DNA from 3 places in the Planococcus kocurii genome. Region 3 is predicted to be linked to each of the others. Evidence: riboswitches for the same ligand, from Rfam matches in the RefSeq annotation. Region 3 holds a riboswitch; each other region holds the start of a gene.
What was found. Region 3 has a riboswitch for thiamine pyrophosphate ahead of tenA (thiaminase II). Riboswitches for the same ligand answer to the same signal wherever they lie in the genome.

Region 1: it holds a riboswitch for thiamine pyrophosphate, as region 3 does, so the genes downstream of both, thiT (energy-coupled thiamine transporter ThiT) here and tenA (thiaminase II) in region 3, are expected to answer to the same signal.
Region 2: it holds a riboswitch for thiamine pyrophosphate, as region 3 does, so the genes downstream of both, AUO94_RS16530 (YkoF family thiamine/hydroxymethylpyrimidine-binding protein) here and tenA (thiaminase II) in region 3, are expected to answer to the same signal.

The regions. Positions count from the first base shown of each region.
Region 1 covers NZ_CP013661.2:786,454-791,692, forward strand. Annotated here, with positions in the region: gene AUO94_RS04090 (M3 family oligoendopeptidase) at 1-1,282, opposite strand, end outside; gene AUO94_RS04095 (tryptophan-rich sensory protein) at 1,477-2,208, shown strand; gene map (type I methionyl aminopeptidase) at 2,315-3,067, opposite strand; gene thiT (energy-coupled thiamine transporter ThiT) at 3,202-3,777, opposite strand; TPP riboswitch at 3,874-3,971, opposite strand; gene AUO94_RS04110 (M20 family metallopeptidase) at 4,120-5,193, shown strand.
Region 2 covers NZ_CP013661.2:3,377,667-3,382,905, reverse strand. Annotated here, with positions in the region: gene AUO94_RS16540 (immunoglobulin-like domain-containing protein) at 218-694, shown strand; TPP riboswitch at 1,590-1,695, shown strand; gene AUO94_RS16530 (YkoF family thiamine/hydroxymethylpyrimidine-binding protein) at 1,787-2,377, shown strand; gene AUO94_RS16525 (ECF transporter S component) at 2,379-2,960, shown strand; gene AUO94_RS16520 (ABC transporter ATP-binding protein) at 2,953-4,383, shown strand; gene AUO94_RS16515 (energy-coupling factor transporter transmembrane component T family protein) at 4,364-5,119, shown strand.
Region 3 covers NZ_CP013661.2:2,137,584-2,142,822, forward strand. Annotated here, with positions in the region: gene rlmN (dual-specificity RNA methyltransferase RlmN) at 1-530, shown strand, start outside; gene AUO94_RS10535 (hypothetical protein) at 740-1,297, shown strand; TPP riboswitch at 1,419-1,522, shown strand; gene tenA (thiaminase II) at 1,651-2,334, shown strand; gene thiM (hydroxyethylthiazole kinase) at 2,336-3,121, shown strand; gene thiD (bifunctional hydroxymethylpyrimidine kinase/phosphomethylpyrimidine kinase) at 3,118-3,963, shown strand; gene thiE (thiamine phosphate synthase) at 3,983-4,600, shown strand; gene thiW (energy coupling factor transporter S component ThiW) at 4,597-5,085, shown strand; gene AUO94_RS10565 (YkuS family protein) at 5,174-5,239, shown strand, end outside.

The DNA.
Region 1 (5,239 bases), 1.4 Mb from region 3:
CTGCATCTGCCACAATCATTTCTGCAAATGTAGACGCTGTTTCTGCGACATTCATGGCATACGAACGGTTTAACGCGTGAACTGGACGAAGAGCGAAAGAATGAAATGCATGCCCAAGTTCATGAGCCAAAGTTGCCACATTAGACATCGAGCCACTATAAGTCATGAAAATACGCGATTCTTCACCTAGTGGCAAGCTTGTACAAAATCCACCAGGTCGTTTGTTCGGACGATCTTCTGCTTCGATCCAGCCATTTTCAAAAGCTTGCTGTGCAAATTGCTCTAGTTCCGGACCAAATTTTCCAAATTGCTTAAGGATAAATTCTGCCCCTTCTTGATAAGAAAACTGTTGCGTACTTTCCGTTACTGGTGCATCCACGTCATACCAATCCAGTCCGTCTTTTCCAAGTAGTTTTCCTTTTCGGTTTAAATAATCAACAAAAGGCTGTTTGTTTTTACTAATAGCTCCCCACATGGCATCTAAGGTTTCTTGCTTCATGCGATTAATGTGTAAGGGTTCTTGAAGGGGATTGTCCCATCCACGTTTTTTATACGTTTCCAAACGAAAGCCACCAATGGAATTCAAGGTTTTGGCAAAGAATTCTTCTTTCTCTGTCCATGCTTCCTCTAATTTTTGGTAGGACTCTTTTCGAACTGCTGCATCTTTATGAGAACTCAGATTATTCGCTTGTCCTACCGATAATGACTTCTCTTCGCCGTCCACTGTGACTGTAACGTTAATTTCGCCAACTAGCATATCGTATAATTGGCCCCAGCTGTGATACCCGTCAATACTTAACGCGGTAATCAAGCCTTCCTCTTTTTCAGAAAGTAACATTTTTGCCTCGTCACGCCACTCGTTTAAGACAAACGTAAATTTATGTAAAGACTCTTCGTTTACTAGTTCGTTCCATATGCCATCCTCGGTCTTTACTAAATCTTGTTGGATTTTCTGAAAAGAGTTTTGGAAACGTGCAGATAAGGTCGAAGCTTCACTTTCTAAAATACCTGCTTTTTTATCTTGTGTATTTTGTGCCATCAAACAGCCAATAAATGAACCTGCTTGACTGAGATGGCGCATTACATGGCTCATTTGTTCAAGCAAGTCAGCAACTTTTGGTGCATCTTCTTTCGTCGTTAGTACTTCAAATTTTTGGACGTGCTCTTCAAATTCAGAGAGTTTGTTTACTGCCTCGTCCATATGTAGCCGCAATTCCCGAGATTCACTTCCTCCTGGAAATAGCGTGTCCAAATCCCATTGTTCTGGATAGGTAACTGTCATAATTTCTCCTCCTGATAAACTAAATTTTCTAAAAACACTTCTTTAGTATATCATTTTTCTTTCCGAAACCGGAACAATATTCCACTCTTCAAGCTAATACTTCACCTTATCGACATGTTTAGGGATTTTTTTGGAAAAGGTTAATTGTTGATTGAAACGACGACAGGTATACTAAAATGAAGGAGGGATTCTGCATGATTCGTATTTTACTTATGACAATTTCTTTTATTGCTGTCGTTGTCATGAATACTTTGGCAAATACCTTGCCGTTAAACGATCAAACTACAGGTGACGTGTCTAACCGACTGTTAGTCTTGTTTACACCAGCCGGTTACGTATTTTCAATTTGGTCCATCATCTATCTTTTGCTGGCTGTTTGGATTGTTGCTTTCTGGATACGTTTAAGAAAAGGACAGACCCCTTCATACAAGATCACTTTGTTTTTCGTCTTAAGCTGCCTGTTCAATATAAGTTGGCTCCTGTTATGGCATTATGAGTTTTTTGCCTGGTCCATTGTTGCCATGCTTGGCTACTTGATAGCGTTGATTGCTCTTTATCTGCAATATGGAAATTCGGAAAGATCGTTTACTGAACGGCTGCCTATTTCAATCAATATGGGATGGATTAGTGTAGCCACTATAGCCAACATCAGTTTCGTCTTAACTTTTTACAATTGGAGCGGTTGGGGGTTGAGCGATCAGCTGTGGACAGTTATTATGTTGACAGTCGCGACTGCAATCGCTTTGCATATTCGGTTTCATCATATGGATATTCCTTTCGCTTTGGTCTTTATATGGGCGTTCATTGGAATTGCTGTTAAACACGGTACAGACGAAATGTTAGTAACAACCGCATCTCTTTTCTTGAGCGGCGTTATCTTAACCGGTATTTTGCTCATAAAAAAAAGAACGGCACCTACTCAATAAATCTGCGAGAGACTCGATTAGAGCGAGCTTGTCTGCAGATTTTTTGCATTCACATTCAACTAACATAAAAAAGAGATTCGGCTATTCCACCGAATCTCTTTTTATGTTAGCTGTTTAGTTTAGTCAATAAAATCGGTTCACCTTTTGTTACCAATACAGTATGCTCGATTTGCGCGACCAATGATTGATCCGGTGTTATAAATGTCCAGCCATCACCTGACTCGATAATGTGCTCGGCTTTTTGAGAGATAAAGGGCTCTACTGCAAGTACCATGCCTTCTTTTAAAATCGTCGTCTCCCAAGCATCGTAATAATTTAAAATATGTTGAGGCGCTTCGTGAAGTGATTTACCTATGCCATGTCCAGTCAAGTTTTTGATGACGAACAAACCTTGCTCTTTCGCTTCACGTTCAACAGCCTTACCAATTTGGTTGAGTTTTGCACCGGCTTTGACTTTCGTCATCGCGCGGTCAAATGCCGAAGCAGCTGCTTCACAAATTTTTTCTTTTTCAGCATGTCCTTCGCCTACAACAAATGAAATTCCTGTATCAGAGAAGAATCCTTCATATGACCCCGAAACATCGATATTCACAATATCTCCATCTTGGATGACACGGCTACCTGGAATACCATGAGCCACTTCTTCGTTGACGCTGATACATGTATACCCAGGAAAATCATATTCTGATTTTGGACCGGAAACGCCACCCAGCTCCTCAAATAATTGACCGCCCAGTTCGTCGATTTCTTTTGTCGTGACTCCAGCTTTTGTGGCAGCTTTCATCGCTTCCCGAATTTCAGCCACCATTTGGCCAGCTTTTTTTAACATTTCAATCTCTTTTTCATTAGTTGCTATCATCAATGACCCTTCTTTCAAGCTTTTCTATTCAAGAATTATACCACAAAATTAAAAGGGATTCTCTTCTACAGGTCTAACTAGTTCTGAATCCAAAGATTGAAAAGAAGGCTGTCAAAAGACAGCCTTCTACCATTTCAAGCTTCTGCATCTACCAATTTCGGTGCAGCCGCAAAAAGCGCAGCACAGACAAAAGCAGCAAGCAAGAATACCGGTATCATGTAAGTTGCATTATAGATGACCGAATAGATGATCACATTGCCTTCAGCAAACATGCCGAAGAACAAAATACCTGTAATAACATGGACCAAGTAGCGCAACACAGAAGCGATTAGCACTCCTACTACTATAGCCGTTATCATTTTACCCGTTTGCTTAGCTTGCGCATGTTGCATATACTTTGCACGCATAACGCCCGCTACCCCAACAACTCCATACGCTAAAATATAATCCAGCAAGACCTGCATGACAACAAACCCAAACGATAATGGGGTGACAGAGATAAATCCAGAAACGATTTGCAGGAGCCCGACTAAAATCCCAGTTAGAATTCCGGCACCTGCACCTCTTCTAAAAGCAATTAAAACAATTGGAATCATTACCAAGCTGACCGAGCCGCCTTGTGGCATCCGGAAAGAAATGAAATCCAACACAAATCCAAGAGCCGCGAAAATTGCAATTTCTGTCATCAACAATACTTTTTTATTTCTCATGACTTCCTCCTTAGGTGTTGTGTACATCACCAGAAGGGTCGTGAATAAAACCATATTAAAAACGACGTCAGGACAGAGCCTGGCGTCGTTGTAAGAGCCGGTTTCCATCCACATCCCTGCGCAAGTGTTAACTTACAGGTTCAAAGGGTAAGAACAAATGTTCACTCTCAGCAAAAGCTCCCCTTGTGGTGTATACAACTATATTAACAGTCACCTGTATTATACACAACACTGTTCTTTTATGCAACATCGTTTTAAGATGATGTGATAGGGTAAAGATGAGAATAGTTACGATACTTGAAAGGTGGTGGAGGCAGCCGGGATATTAGGCTTGCCAAAAGGATGATTGAATTGTTAAAAGAATTGATAAAGATTCAAAGTGATACCAAAGAGGGTGCCAACAAAGCTCTTCTTTTCTGTGCCGATTGGCTAAAAACCAAAGGAGAATCCGTGAAGGTTCATGACAATAAAGGCTACTTGATGTTGACAGCTGTTAAAGGGCAAGGAGAAGAGACGATTGTCTGGAATGGTCACGTTGATGTAGTTCCGGGTCATAAAGAGCAATTTGTACCTGTTGAAGAAGGAGATCGACTTTACGGGCGAGGCGCTGCTGACATGAAAGCCGGAGTTGCAGCCATGATGCAGGCGTTTGTCGAACTCGACAGTTCCCTCGTAACTCGCGAAGTGCAGTTACATATTGTCACTGATGAAGAAATTGGCGGACGCCATACATCCAAGTGGCTCGTCGAACAAGGATTCCACGGTGATTTTGTCATTTGCGGAGAACCTACCGGATTAAAAGTCGGGCTTCAATCTAAAGGGATTTTGAGAATGGATATGGTTTTTAAAGGAAAACCTGCTCATGGTAGTCGTCCATGGGAAGGAATTAACGCCATTGAATCTGCGATGAAATTCCATCTGTCTGTCGCCGATTTACCGTTCCGAAAAGAATCCACCGAATATTACGAGCAACCTTCTGTCAATCTGCCCATCATCAAAGCAGGACAACGCTATAATGTCGTTCCTGAAGTTTGTGAAATGTCTTACGATATCCGTTTTATGCCAGGACAGCAAAAAGAAGAGATCGTTCGACAATTGGTGGACTTGGCTGAGACTTTGAACGTTACTATGGATTATAAAGCTTCGGGATCTACACCTCCTCTAACAACTACAAAAGACAATCCATTTATTCAAAGCTTGCAAAAAGCAATTACAGCTACTACACAACAACAAGCTGTTTTGTTTGGTCAGCACGGCGCAGCCGACACACGTTATTATGCAGCCGTAAACGGCGGTGAAGGTGCCATTGAATTCGGACCAAGTGGTGACGACTGGCATGGCAATGCGGAATATGTAACGATTTCAAGTGTTCACGCATACAAAAACATCTTGCTGGCACATGCGCAACTGACGTAAAAGGTTTGCATTATAGAGAACTCGGGAAAACAACAATCACTACGAT
Region 2 (5,239 bases), 1.2 Mb from region 3:
AAAACAAGAAGTCATGAAGAAATCCCTCCAGCAATGGAGGGATTTTGAACGTTACTTACTTGCTAATAAGTTACATTCATATCTGATTTTCAAGTCCAGATTTCTCTTACAAGAAATTTTCCCTTAAAATTCCACTAATGAAACTTTTTTCAATTCTAGCCGTCTGCTTCAATGAGTAAATTTTACTCAGACCCTTAAGTACATTGGGAGGAAAATCATGAAAAAATATTTACAAGGTACTTTAGGTATTTTAGTGTTCCTTTTACTCTTGACGGGTTGTCAGAAAGCTGAATCGCAACCGGCTCTTGAAGAGTCTTTTGTCACAGAAGATCAATCACTTCTTTCCGATAAAGCCCCTTTAGAACGCCCGACATCAGAAAAAGGTGTAATGATTAAGACAGAAAAAAGTGAATACCCAACAACAGTTGAAAATATTAAAATTGTAATTACGAATGACAGTACGCAAGAATACTCCACGGGTCTTGATGTATTTCTTGAAAAAAAGGTGGAAGATAGATGGTTTCGGGTTCCAATGAAAGAAGAATTTTTTACGGAACCGGCAATAGTTCACGATCCAGGCACTTCAACTAAAATGACACTTAATGTTGAAGATTTAAACTATGATCTGACTCCTGGAGAATATCGAGCCACTCTCAGTGGATTAGGAGCTCCATTTACAATAATAAATTATTAAAAATGCAACTCATATTAAACTGAATGTAACTTAACTGCACTTAAGTTACATTCAAATGCAGGAATTCCCTGATTATTTCCCCTCTAACTCAGCCGTCCATTTTTCAAACCATTCATGTGGTAATTCAAATTTGGAGAGGCCCGTTTTCATGAGCCTGTTCTTTTTACGAGAATAAAACTCAGAAAAATGCACATCCCATTAAGCTTCAATATCCCGTGCAACACCCAAAGTTAATTGATCCTGGTCATCTAAATCTTCTTCATACCAAGCCATCGTTAAATTATCGCACCACATGCAAAAATTGATTTGAGGAAATTGTTTTTCTTTCTTGCAAACTGTATCCAAAAGAAGCTTAAAATTTTCATGAGAATATAGAAGAATGATGCTTGTCTTATTCCAATTCCATCTCACAGTGCAGTTCTTCCATTTTATACAAGTATTAAGCAAAGTAATCTTGTGATTTTCATTTTTACTAATACTATCCTATCGAAAAGCTACGTATGATGCTGCCCGATATTTCATTAGCAAAAAACATTCGTAAAAGTTTTGAAAACCTGTTTGTTATTCTATGAACTAATTGCTTTGAAGGATTTTCGCAAGCTATTACAAACTATAAGCTCATGAGAAATCACAAAAAAATAACTTTACTTCTCCCCTACTATCAACTTACCAAGCGAGGCGCGTCCACGGGCTCGGGGAAGCACTAAGACAGGTGTTCTTTCCTGACTTAGTGCGAGAGCCATGCCCAAAGCGATCGGAGCGACTTTCACCTGTTTCTCTTTCTTAACCCCCTCTCTCCACTTCTACTGTCTCCAAATCCCCTCTTTACTTCCTCAGTCACTTCCTCTACACTAAACTCATCGGGAACAACCCGAACACAAAAACCGCATACCGTTTTCTGCACTAGGGGTGCCCACTTTGGCTGAGATGCAAGCGCAAGCTTCGATCCCTCAAAACTCGATCAGGATAATACCTGCGTGAGGAAGTGCGGCGCATTTCTGAAATAATTTCTTTTATTAATTATTTGTAGACTATGGCTGCATCTTCACGGATGCGGTCTTTTTTGTGCACATTTTTAAGGAGGAATTATTCATGGACTCACTGCAATGCGGCACGAGCCCAATCGTTGGATTTCGCTTTTCACTGCATCCGATGACTGGCGATTTTATCAAAGTAATTAAAAGGGCGTTAAACGATACCGACACATCGAACGTTTGGATGCATACGGACGACGTCTCTACAGTAATACGAGGCAAGCAAGTTCACGTCTTTAATGTCGCTAAAGCTCTAGCCTTGCAGACGGCAAAGACAGGCGAACATGTCGCACTGTCCGGCACTTTTTCAATTGGTTGTCCTGGTGATTCGTCAGGTGATGTCTATTTAGAAAAAGACGATGTGCTAGTAAATACCGACAACACACAACAATACGTATCTTCACAATTTGCGCTATACCCGATGAACAATCCAGATTACATGGCAGTAATTTACCGTGAAGTCGAGCGCGCTAAACATCAAGGCGTTTTCAACGATTCCATGCATTACGCAAGCGGTATTCATGGCGATATTCATGAGGTATTCGATTTTTATGAAGAAGCATTCACCAATGCCCGCTCTGATAAACATCGCCATTTGGTCATGACCATATCCATGAGCATCAATAGTCCGTCTCATGGAGGTGCATAATATGTTGAAGTCGTGGAAATTAAAAGAAGTGGTATTGATGTCGTTATTTGCGGTCGTTTTCGGCATCGTCTATTTATTGTTTGTTCACGCAGCGAATATTTGGGCAGCTGTAATTGGACCACTTGCTTATGAATGGATGTTCGGTATTTGGTTTATTGTATCAATAATCTGCATGTATATTATCCGCAAGCCGGGTGCTGCCTTTCTTTCTGAAACGATGGCTGCGGCAATTGAAGTCCTAATTGGCAATGCTGTCGGCCCGCGTCTCATTTTATCTGGTGTTATTCAAGGGCTCGGTGCTGAAGCGGCATTTGCATTAACCGGTTATAAGCATTTCACTATTTTGGTGCTTATGCTTGCAGGAATCGGATCAGCTGTTTTCAGCTTTGTTTACGGCTACTTCATTTCTGGTTATGCAGCACTGGATCCATCATTCGTCGCGTTAATGTTTACGATTCGCGTTCTTAGTGGGGCAATAATTGCGGGTATTGGTGGAAAGTATATCGGAGACGCTTTACTTGCGACCGGATCACTCCGCGGTTACGCCATTGCCCGAACGAAAAAAGGTGATATCAATGCCTGAAGAGATTTTCTCTTTAAATGGAGTGTCGTTTCACTTTCCTGAAGACTCTAAAAAAACCTTAGAAAATCTTTCGTTCTCGGTTTGTCGAGGCGAAAAGCTAGTCATTTCTGGACCCAGTGGTTGCGGCAAAAGCACGCTTTTGTATATATTAAATCGCTTGTATCCTGACAACTGCGATGGCTCAATAGACGGTGAAATTCGTCTATTCGGAAAACCAGCTAGTGATTATGCCCCTGGAGAAATCAATCACCGCGTTGCAACAGTTTTTCAAGATCCTGATTCACAGTTTTGCATGCCTACCGTTGAAGAAGAACTGGCGTTTACGTTAGAAAACTTGCATACACCTTTTGAAGACATGGACATTCGCATTACCGCGGTTTTAGAATTGACGGACCTGACCTATCTGCGAAAAGCCGTCATTCAGTCGTTGTCAGGTGGAACAAAACAACGAGTTGCAACTGCTTGTGCGTTAATCATGGACCCGGAAGTGTTATTGCTAGATGAACCGCTTTCTCACTTGGATCCGTATACAGCACAACAATTTGTCGACTGGCTAGAGAAACTACAGACAAGATCTTCTTTAACAATTGTTGCGGTTGAGCACAGGTTAAGCAGTTGGGGTTCCTTTTTCGAACGAGAAATCCAACTGGATGGGGATGGTCGTCTAGTAGTGGACCAGTCTTTTACACAGAGAGAGCCGGTTTTATTCCCCAAACGCTATTCTGCAATACGAGAGACCACAGCATTACGAGCTGAAGAACTGTCATTCACGATTAACAACCGCCAATTGCTGTCGTCTTTATCCTTTTCAGTTGAACGCGGTGAAATAGTCGTTATTGCGGGACCTAATGGCAGCGGTAAATCCACACTCGTCAAATCACTATGTGGTATTTACAAAAAGTCGACCGGTACTGTTGAGTCAAAAGGCATTGGCTATGTTCCACAATCTCCTGAGTATTTGTTTTTGACGCAACAAGTCGCTCAAGAAGTCGCTTATTCAGGAGCCTCTAGTCGCTCAGAACTCGATAGATTAATGACAAACTTGCGTCTAGATGAAATTCACAACGCTCATCCTTTCGCCATTAGCCACGGACAAAAACGCCGTGTAGCGATTGCCGCTATGCTCGCCGATAAACGCCCAGTACTATTGATGGACGAACCGACTTCTGGGCAGGATGCTGCCGCGCTGCTCGAACTCTTTGAATTGATTGACCAGCGCTCTCGGGAAGGTACAACGCTTTTGATTGTGACACACGATATGGAATTTGCGGCGAGCCTTGCTGATTCGGTGCTACTCATTAAAGGTGGCGAGCTGACAGGTAAATTTGCAGCAAAAGACGTATGGCAGAACGAAAGACTGCTAACGTTACACCATTTACTAGCACCAAAAGGAGTGGCTGACCTTGCAAAATCTTTTGCATGACATGAATCCTTCAATCAAATTTATCTTAGTGACGATTTCAATGCTTATTATTGCGTTCTTTTTTAATCCGTGGACGCCCCTGTTGTTTTGGCTAGGCATCATTCTTTTACAACTCACAATGAGTCGTACAAATTGGAAGCTATGGTTGGTCTTCATGCTCCCTTTTTCGATTGGTGCTTTTGGTTATTTATGGACTACTGTCGTATTCGGCGCAAATACTGGCGGTACCGTTATTTGGTCATTTGCTGGAATTGATGTGACTGATACACAATGGGCATACGCTTTGTCACTAGCTTTTCGCGTTATGGCGTTCTCGACTTTGTCTTTGTTATTCGCTTTTACGACCGATCCGGTTAAGTTTATTATGAGTCTCATGCAACAGTTAAAGCTTTCCCCGAAGCTTGCGTATGGTGTAATGGTCGGCTATCAATTTTTACCGGTTATGAAAGAAGAATTTTTACAAATCCAACAAGCTCAAAGACTGCGCGTTGTTGAAACGAAGAAATACAGTTGGCAACGAATACTAGCTATGCGCCGTGTGTTAATTCCCATGCTTGCTGGAGCCGTTAGAAAGGCTGAACGATCAGCATTTGCTATGGAAGCACGCGGGTTTACAGGTAACATTAGAAGCGCTTATTACTGCCCCATTCGATTAGGTCGCATAGATATCTTCATGTCTGGTGTTTTTATGACGATTTTACTTATTAGCTGTCTTGGCGGCGTTTGGTTGAGCTAAAAATCTTTTCAAAAAAGGAAATCTCTTTAAAGAGAATTTCCTTTTTTTCGTCTTTCTTGTATTGCATGTTTTTTGTTTTGAATTTCAATTAATAACCTTATGTAATATTTTACATAGTAA
Region 3 (5,239 bases):
AAAAAGGTTTGGCTATCGGAGCTCGACACATCACCGTTTCAACAAGCGGTATCGTGCCAAAAATTTACGATTATGCAGATGAAGGCTTACAAGTAAACCTGGCAATTTCAATTCATGCACCGACTAATGAGTTGCGTACGCGTATTATGAAAATCAATAAAGCATATCCAATCGAGAAATTGATGGCTGCGATCGATTATTACCTAGAGAAATCCAACCGTCGCATCACGTTTGAGTATATTTTATTGCGTGACGTCAATGACCATGTAGAAGAAGCGCATCAATTAGCGAAATTGCTAGAAGATAAGCGTCACTTGTCATACGTGAACTTGATCCCGTACAATTCAGTTGATGAGCACGATCAATATCAACAAAGTACACCAGAAGCCATTAGTGCTTTCTACGATGCATTGAAGAAAAAAGGCATCAACTGTGGCGTACGTCACGAGCAAGGCGCCGATATCGATGCTGCTTGTGGACAGTTACGAAGCAAGCAAATCAAAAAAGAGAAAAAAGAAGTAACCGTTTAATAAGCAAAAACGTTCCTGATTTTCAGGAACGTTTTTTTATGCTGAAAACAAACTATTTTAAACAATGGTCTTTCAAAAAATACTTTTTTAGTAAATGAAACTTTCTGAACATTAAGAACGTATGAATCTTAGTAGCACGAGTAATTTATCTAATCGATTATTTTTGGTCAAAAGTTTATAAATAATGGGTTAAGAAAGGAAGTGGGGGATTGAAGAAAGTTCTGTGTACAGTAATTTTGCTTGGAGCAGTCACCTTAGCTAGTTGTAGCGGCCTTTCAACACACGAAGATGATGAAGTAGCCGCTATTGTAAATAATCATGAAATTACAATAGGGGATTTACGATTTTTATATCCTGACGATAGCGCATTAGATTACTTGGATTCAGCAATAGCTGTAGAGTTGATCAAACAAGAGGTACAGGAAATGAACCTTGATATTTCTCCACATCTTACAGGAGAAACAACCTCGGAAGAATTTGAAAAACTTCCTCCAGCGAATACAAAAGATGAAGGTGGAAAGCAAGTGCGTGCGTATGCTATCGCTCAAGCTGAAAAACTAGATATGTCACCCGAAGAATTCCAAAAGCAATACGGTAAAAAAATTAATGAACAAAATGCTTATATCAATACGTATCTTGAGGAGAAACTAGGGGGAGGAAACGTTAATGATCTAACATGGATGGATGACTTTGGGGAAGACTATAATAGGTTAGTAGAAAAATTAGTCGAGAAAAATAAAAATGACATTGACGTGTTTATTAATTAATGTTTTTGGAGAACACCATTTAGAAGTACACGTAGTTCTATACCAAACCAGCAAAAAGAATTGTATAAAGACTATAGAATTAGTAGAATCTATGATATAGTGATGTCGAAAACATAATTAAAAACACCACTAGGGGAGCCGGATATCGGCTGAGATGAGCATAAGCTCGGACCCTTTGAACCTGATCTGGATCATACCAGCGGAGGGAAGTGGCGGAACGTCTGCTATTTTCTTATCGACTGCATACGCCGCTTCCCTTTATTGGGGAGCGGCGTTTTTATTTTGTGCAAGAAAATTGACCGTGCCTGTCAGAGCAAGGCACGGAAACTAGATACAGAAAAGGAGATAGGAAAATGACATTTTGTACAGAAGTGAGAAAAGAATGTAACAGTTTATGGCAAGCAAGTTTTGATCATCCGTTTGTAAAGGGAATTGAAGATGGGACATTACCAGTCGAGATATTCCGTTTTTATGTCATGCAAGACGCTTATTACTTATCCCATTTTGCTAAAATTCAGGCACTCGGTGCGTCTAAAGCAAAGGATATGGAAACGACGCAACGCTTTGCAATTCATGCGACACATACCAGTACAGCCGAGCTATCGTTACATGAATCATTTATGAAAATGTTAAGTGTTACGGAAAAAGACTGGTCCCAATTCGAACCTTCACCTACAGCGTATGCGTACGTATCTCATATGTACCGCGCATCTGCAGGGGAATTGGCAGATGTATTAGCAGCCATATTGCCTTGTTACTGGTTGTATTACGAAATCGGTGAGCGATTGAAACATGCAAAACCGGATCATCCGATTTATGACCGGTGGATTGAGACTTACGGGTCCGAAGAATTTGGTGAACTGGTCAACGAACAAATTGAACGGATGAATCAGTTGTCAGAAGACTTGCCAGAAGCACGCCGTAAAGAATTAAAAGACCATTTCCGCAAAAGCAGTTATTATGAATTGAACTTTTGGGATCAAGCCTGGAGACAAGAATCCTGGTCTATAGAGCCAACTCAAAAAGTAGGTGTTTAACATGTTTCAACAAATAAAACAAAAAAACCCGTTGGTTCATTGCATCACAAACCATGTAGTTTCGAATTTTCAAGCGAATGGTCTATTGGCAATAGGCGCTTCTCCAATCATGGGAGAAGCGCCTGAAGAAGTAGAGGAACTCGCTGGATTAGCACAGGCAGTGTCATTAAACATTGGAACTTTACACGCGGAGTCGCTGAAAAGTATGCTGATCGCTGGAAAAAAGGCAAACCAATTGGGCATCCCGGTTGTTTTAGATCCTGTTGGAGCAGGAGCAAGTAACTTCCGAATCCATGCTGTTCGAGAAATTTTAGAGACAGTTGACGTCAGCGTTCTTCGCTGCAATGCAGGAGAGCTCGCAGCTGTAGCGGGTAAAGAGTGGCAGTCTAAAGGTGTTGATGCCGGAGAGGGGCTTCTAGACGTTAAAGAGCTTGCTATGTCTACTGCGAAACAGTTGGGCTTGATTGTAGCGGTCACGGGCAAAATAGATTGTGTGACAGACGGAGACTGTGTTGATGAAATTCCTTTTGGAAGTCCGATTATGGCTTCGATTACAGGAACAGGCTGCTTACTGAGTAGCGTTGTCGCTGCAGGTCTTGCTGTTGATTCTGAAAATCCGTTAGAAACAGTGAGCGCTATTTTGCGCTATTTTGCGATTGCTGGTGAACTAGCTAGTCAAAGCGTGAGTCTCCCTGGAGATTTTCAACTTGCTTTCATGAATAGACTAGCCAGTTTAACGGACGGCGAAGTCGCCGAACAAATTTATTTACAGGAGAGAGTGCTATGACAAAAACACCGCAAACTTTAACAATTGCTGGATCCGATTCTGGAGGAGGGGCAGGCATTCAAGCAGACTTGAAAACGTTTCAAGAGCTGGATGTCTATGGCACCTCTGTTATTACGGCCGTAACTGCTCAAAATACGATGGGTGTTTCCGCTATCTACCCAATGTCGGCACAAGCCGTACACATGCAATTAGAAGCGGTAGCTAGCGATTTTGAACTAACGGCTTTAAAAACAGGTATGTTATTCAATTCTGAAATTATTAAAGAAGTGGCAACCGCAATTCACAAGTTCGACTGGAAAAATGTCGTTGTGGATCCCGTCATGATTGCTAAAGGGGGCGCGGATTTATTGCAGCAAGAAGCAGTAGATGCAGTGAAAACGCATTTATTGCCACTGGCATTACTCGTTACCCCAAACATTCCAGAAGCAGAAGCTTTGACGGGCATCCCCATTACAAATGTTAGTAGTCGTCAACATGCAGCTGAAAAAATTTTGTCACTAGGTGCGAAATCCGTCGTTATTAAAGGTGGCCATGCAATGGATAGAGACTATGCAGAAGACTATTTTTTGCAGGCAAATGGGGAATCGTTCGTGTACCGATCAGCTCGGATTTCAACAAAACAAACGCATGGTACTGGCTGTACGTTTGCAGCGGCTGTGACAGCAGAGCTAGCAAAAGGTCAGCAACTAAAAGACGCTATTTTTACGGCCAAACAATTTATTCAAGCGGCTCTTAGTGAACCACTGAATATTGGACAAGGTCATGGACCCACAAACCATGCGGCATATAAAGCTAGGATAGTAGAAAAGAGGGAGGCACATAAAATTGAAGTTTTCTACTAAATCATCCATCTATTTTATTATGGGTTCAAAAAACTCAGGAGTTCGAGACCCTTTGCAAGTAGTCGAGGCAGCATTAAGGGGCGGCATCAACCATTTCCAATTGCGAGAAAAAGGTGATGGTGCATTGACGGGTTCAGCACTACTTGAATTTGCGTTACATTGCCAGCGATTGTGTCGTGAGTACAGCGTGCCGTTTATTATCAATGATCAAGTCGAGCTGGCATGTAGTATTGGAGCAGATGGTGTTCATATCGGTCAGGATGATGCAGCGACGCAAGAAGTTCGTCAACTGATCGGAGCCGACAAAATTTTAGGCGTTTCTGTTCATTCTGTAGAAGAAGCTAAAATTGCTAGTAGAGAGGGAGCAGATTACGTTGGAATGGGTCCGATTTTTGGAACAGTTTCAAAAGCAGATGCCAAAAAACCGGCTGGCGTCAAAGAAATTTTAGCAGTTAAAAATGAATTGCCTAACTTACCGATTGTCGGCATCGGCGGCATTACTGCTGAAAATGCCCATCAAGTTTGGCAAGCAGGCGTTTCAGGAATTGCCGTTATAACCGCAATCACAGAAGCAGCGGATATTGCAGAACGCATTCAACTGTTACAAGTTCCCTGCAAAGAAGAGCATAGAACATGACAACGAAAAAAATGGTCGTTATGGCGATGTTTGTGGCGATTGGAGTGGCAGGTTCTGCTTTTGTTTATTTTCCAGCAGGAATTGCTCGAGCCTATCCAATTCAGCACGCGGTCAATGTGATTGCAGCAGTTCTCCTGGGGCCAGGTCCGGCTGTGTTGATTGCCTTTATGACCGGGGTCATTCGAATACTAACGGGAACCGGCTCGTTATTGGCTTTTCCTGGTGGAATGATTGGAGCTTGCCTAGCCGGCATTATGTATGCCAAGTTCGGTAAGATTTGGCTAGCTGCTCTAGGAGAAGTAGTAGGCACTGGACTCATTGCTTCACTAGTAGCGGTTCCTTATGCACAGCTTTTCCTTGGCACTGAATTTGGCGCTTTATTTTTTGTGCCACCTTTTTTTATTTCCAGTTTGTCTGGTGCCGTGTTAGGTGTTGTGTTGGCAACGCGTCTCATGAAGACCCAGACTCCAAAAGCCTGGCAGTAAATCATAGAGCTTTCTAAACGTGTTTATAACTTCGTAAATAAGGGAAAATGAAAGATATAGACATTTAGAAAAAGGGAGTGGACAGAATATGGTGAAAATTGCAGTCGAGCATCCATTTACATCGGTACGTGAAGCGTTAGAGAAAAAGGGGTAC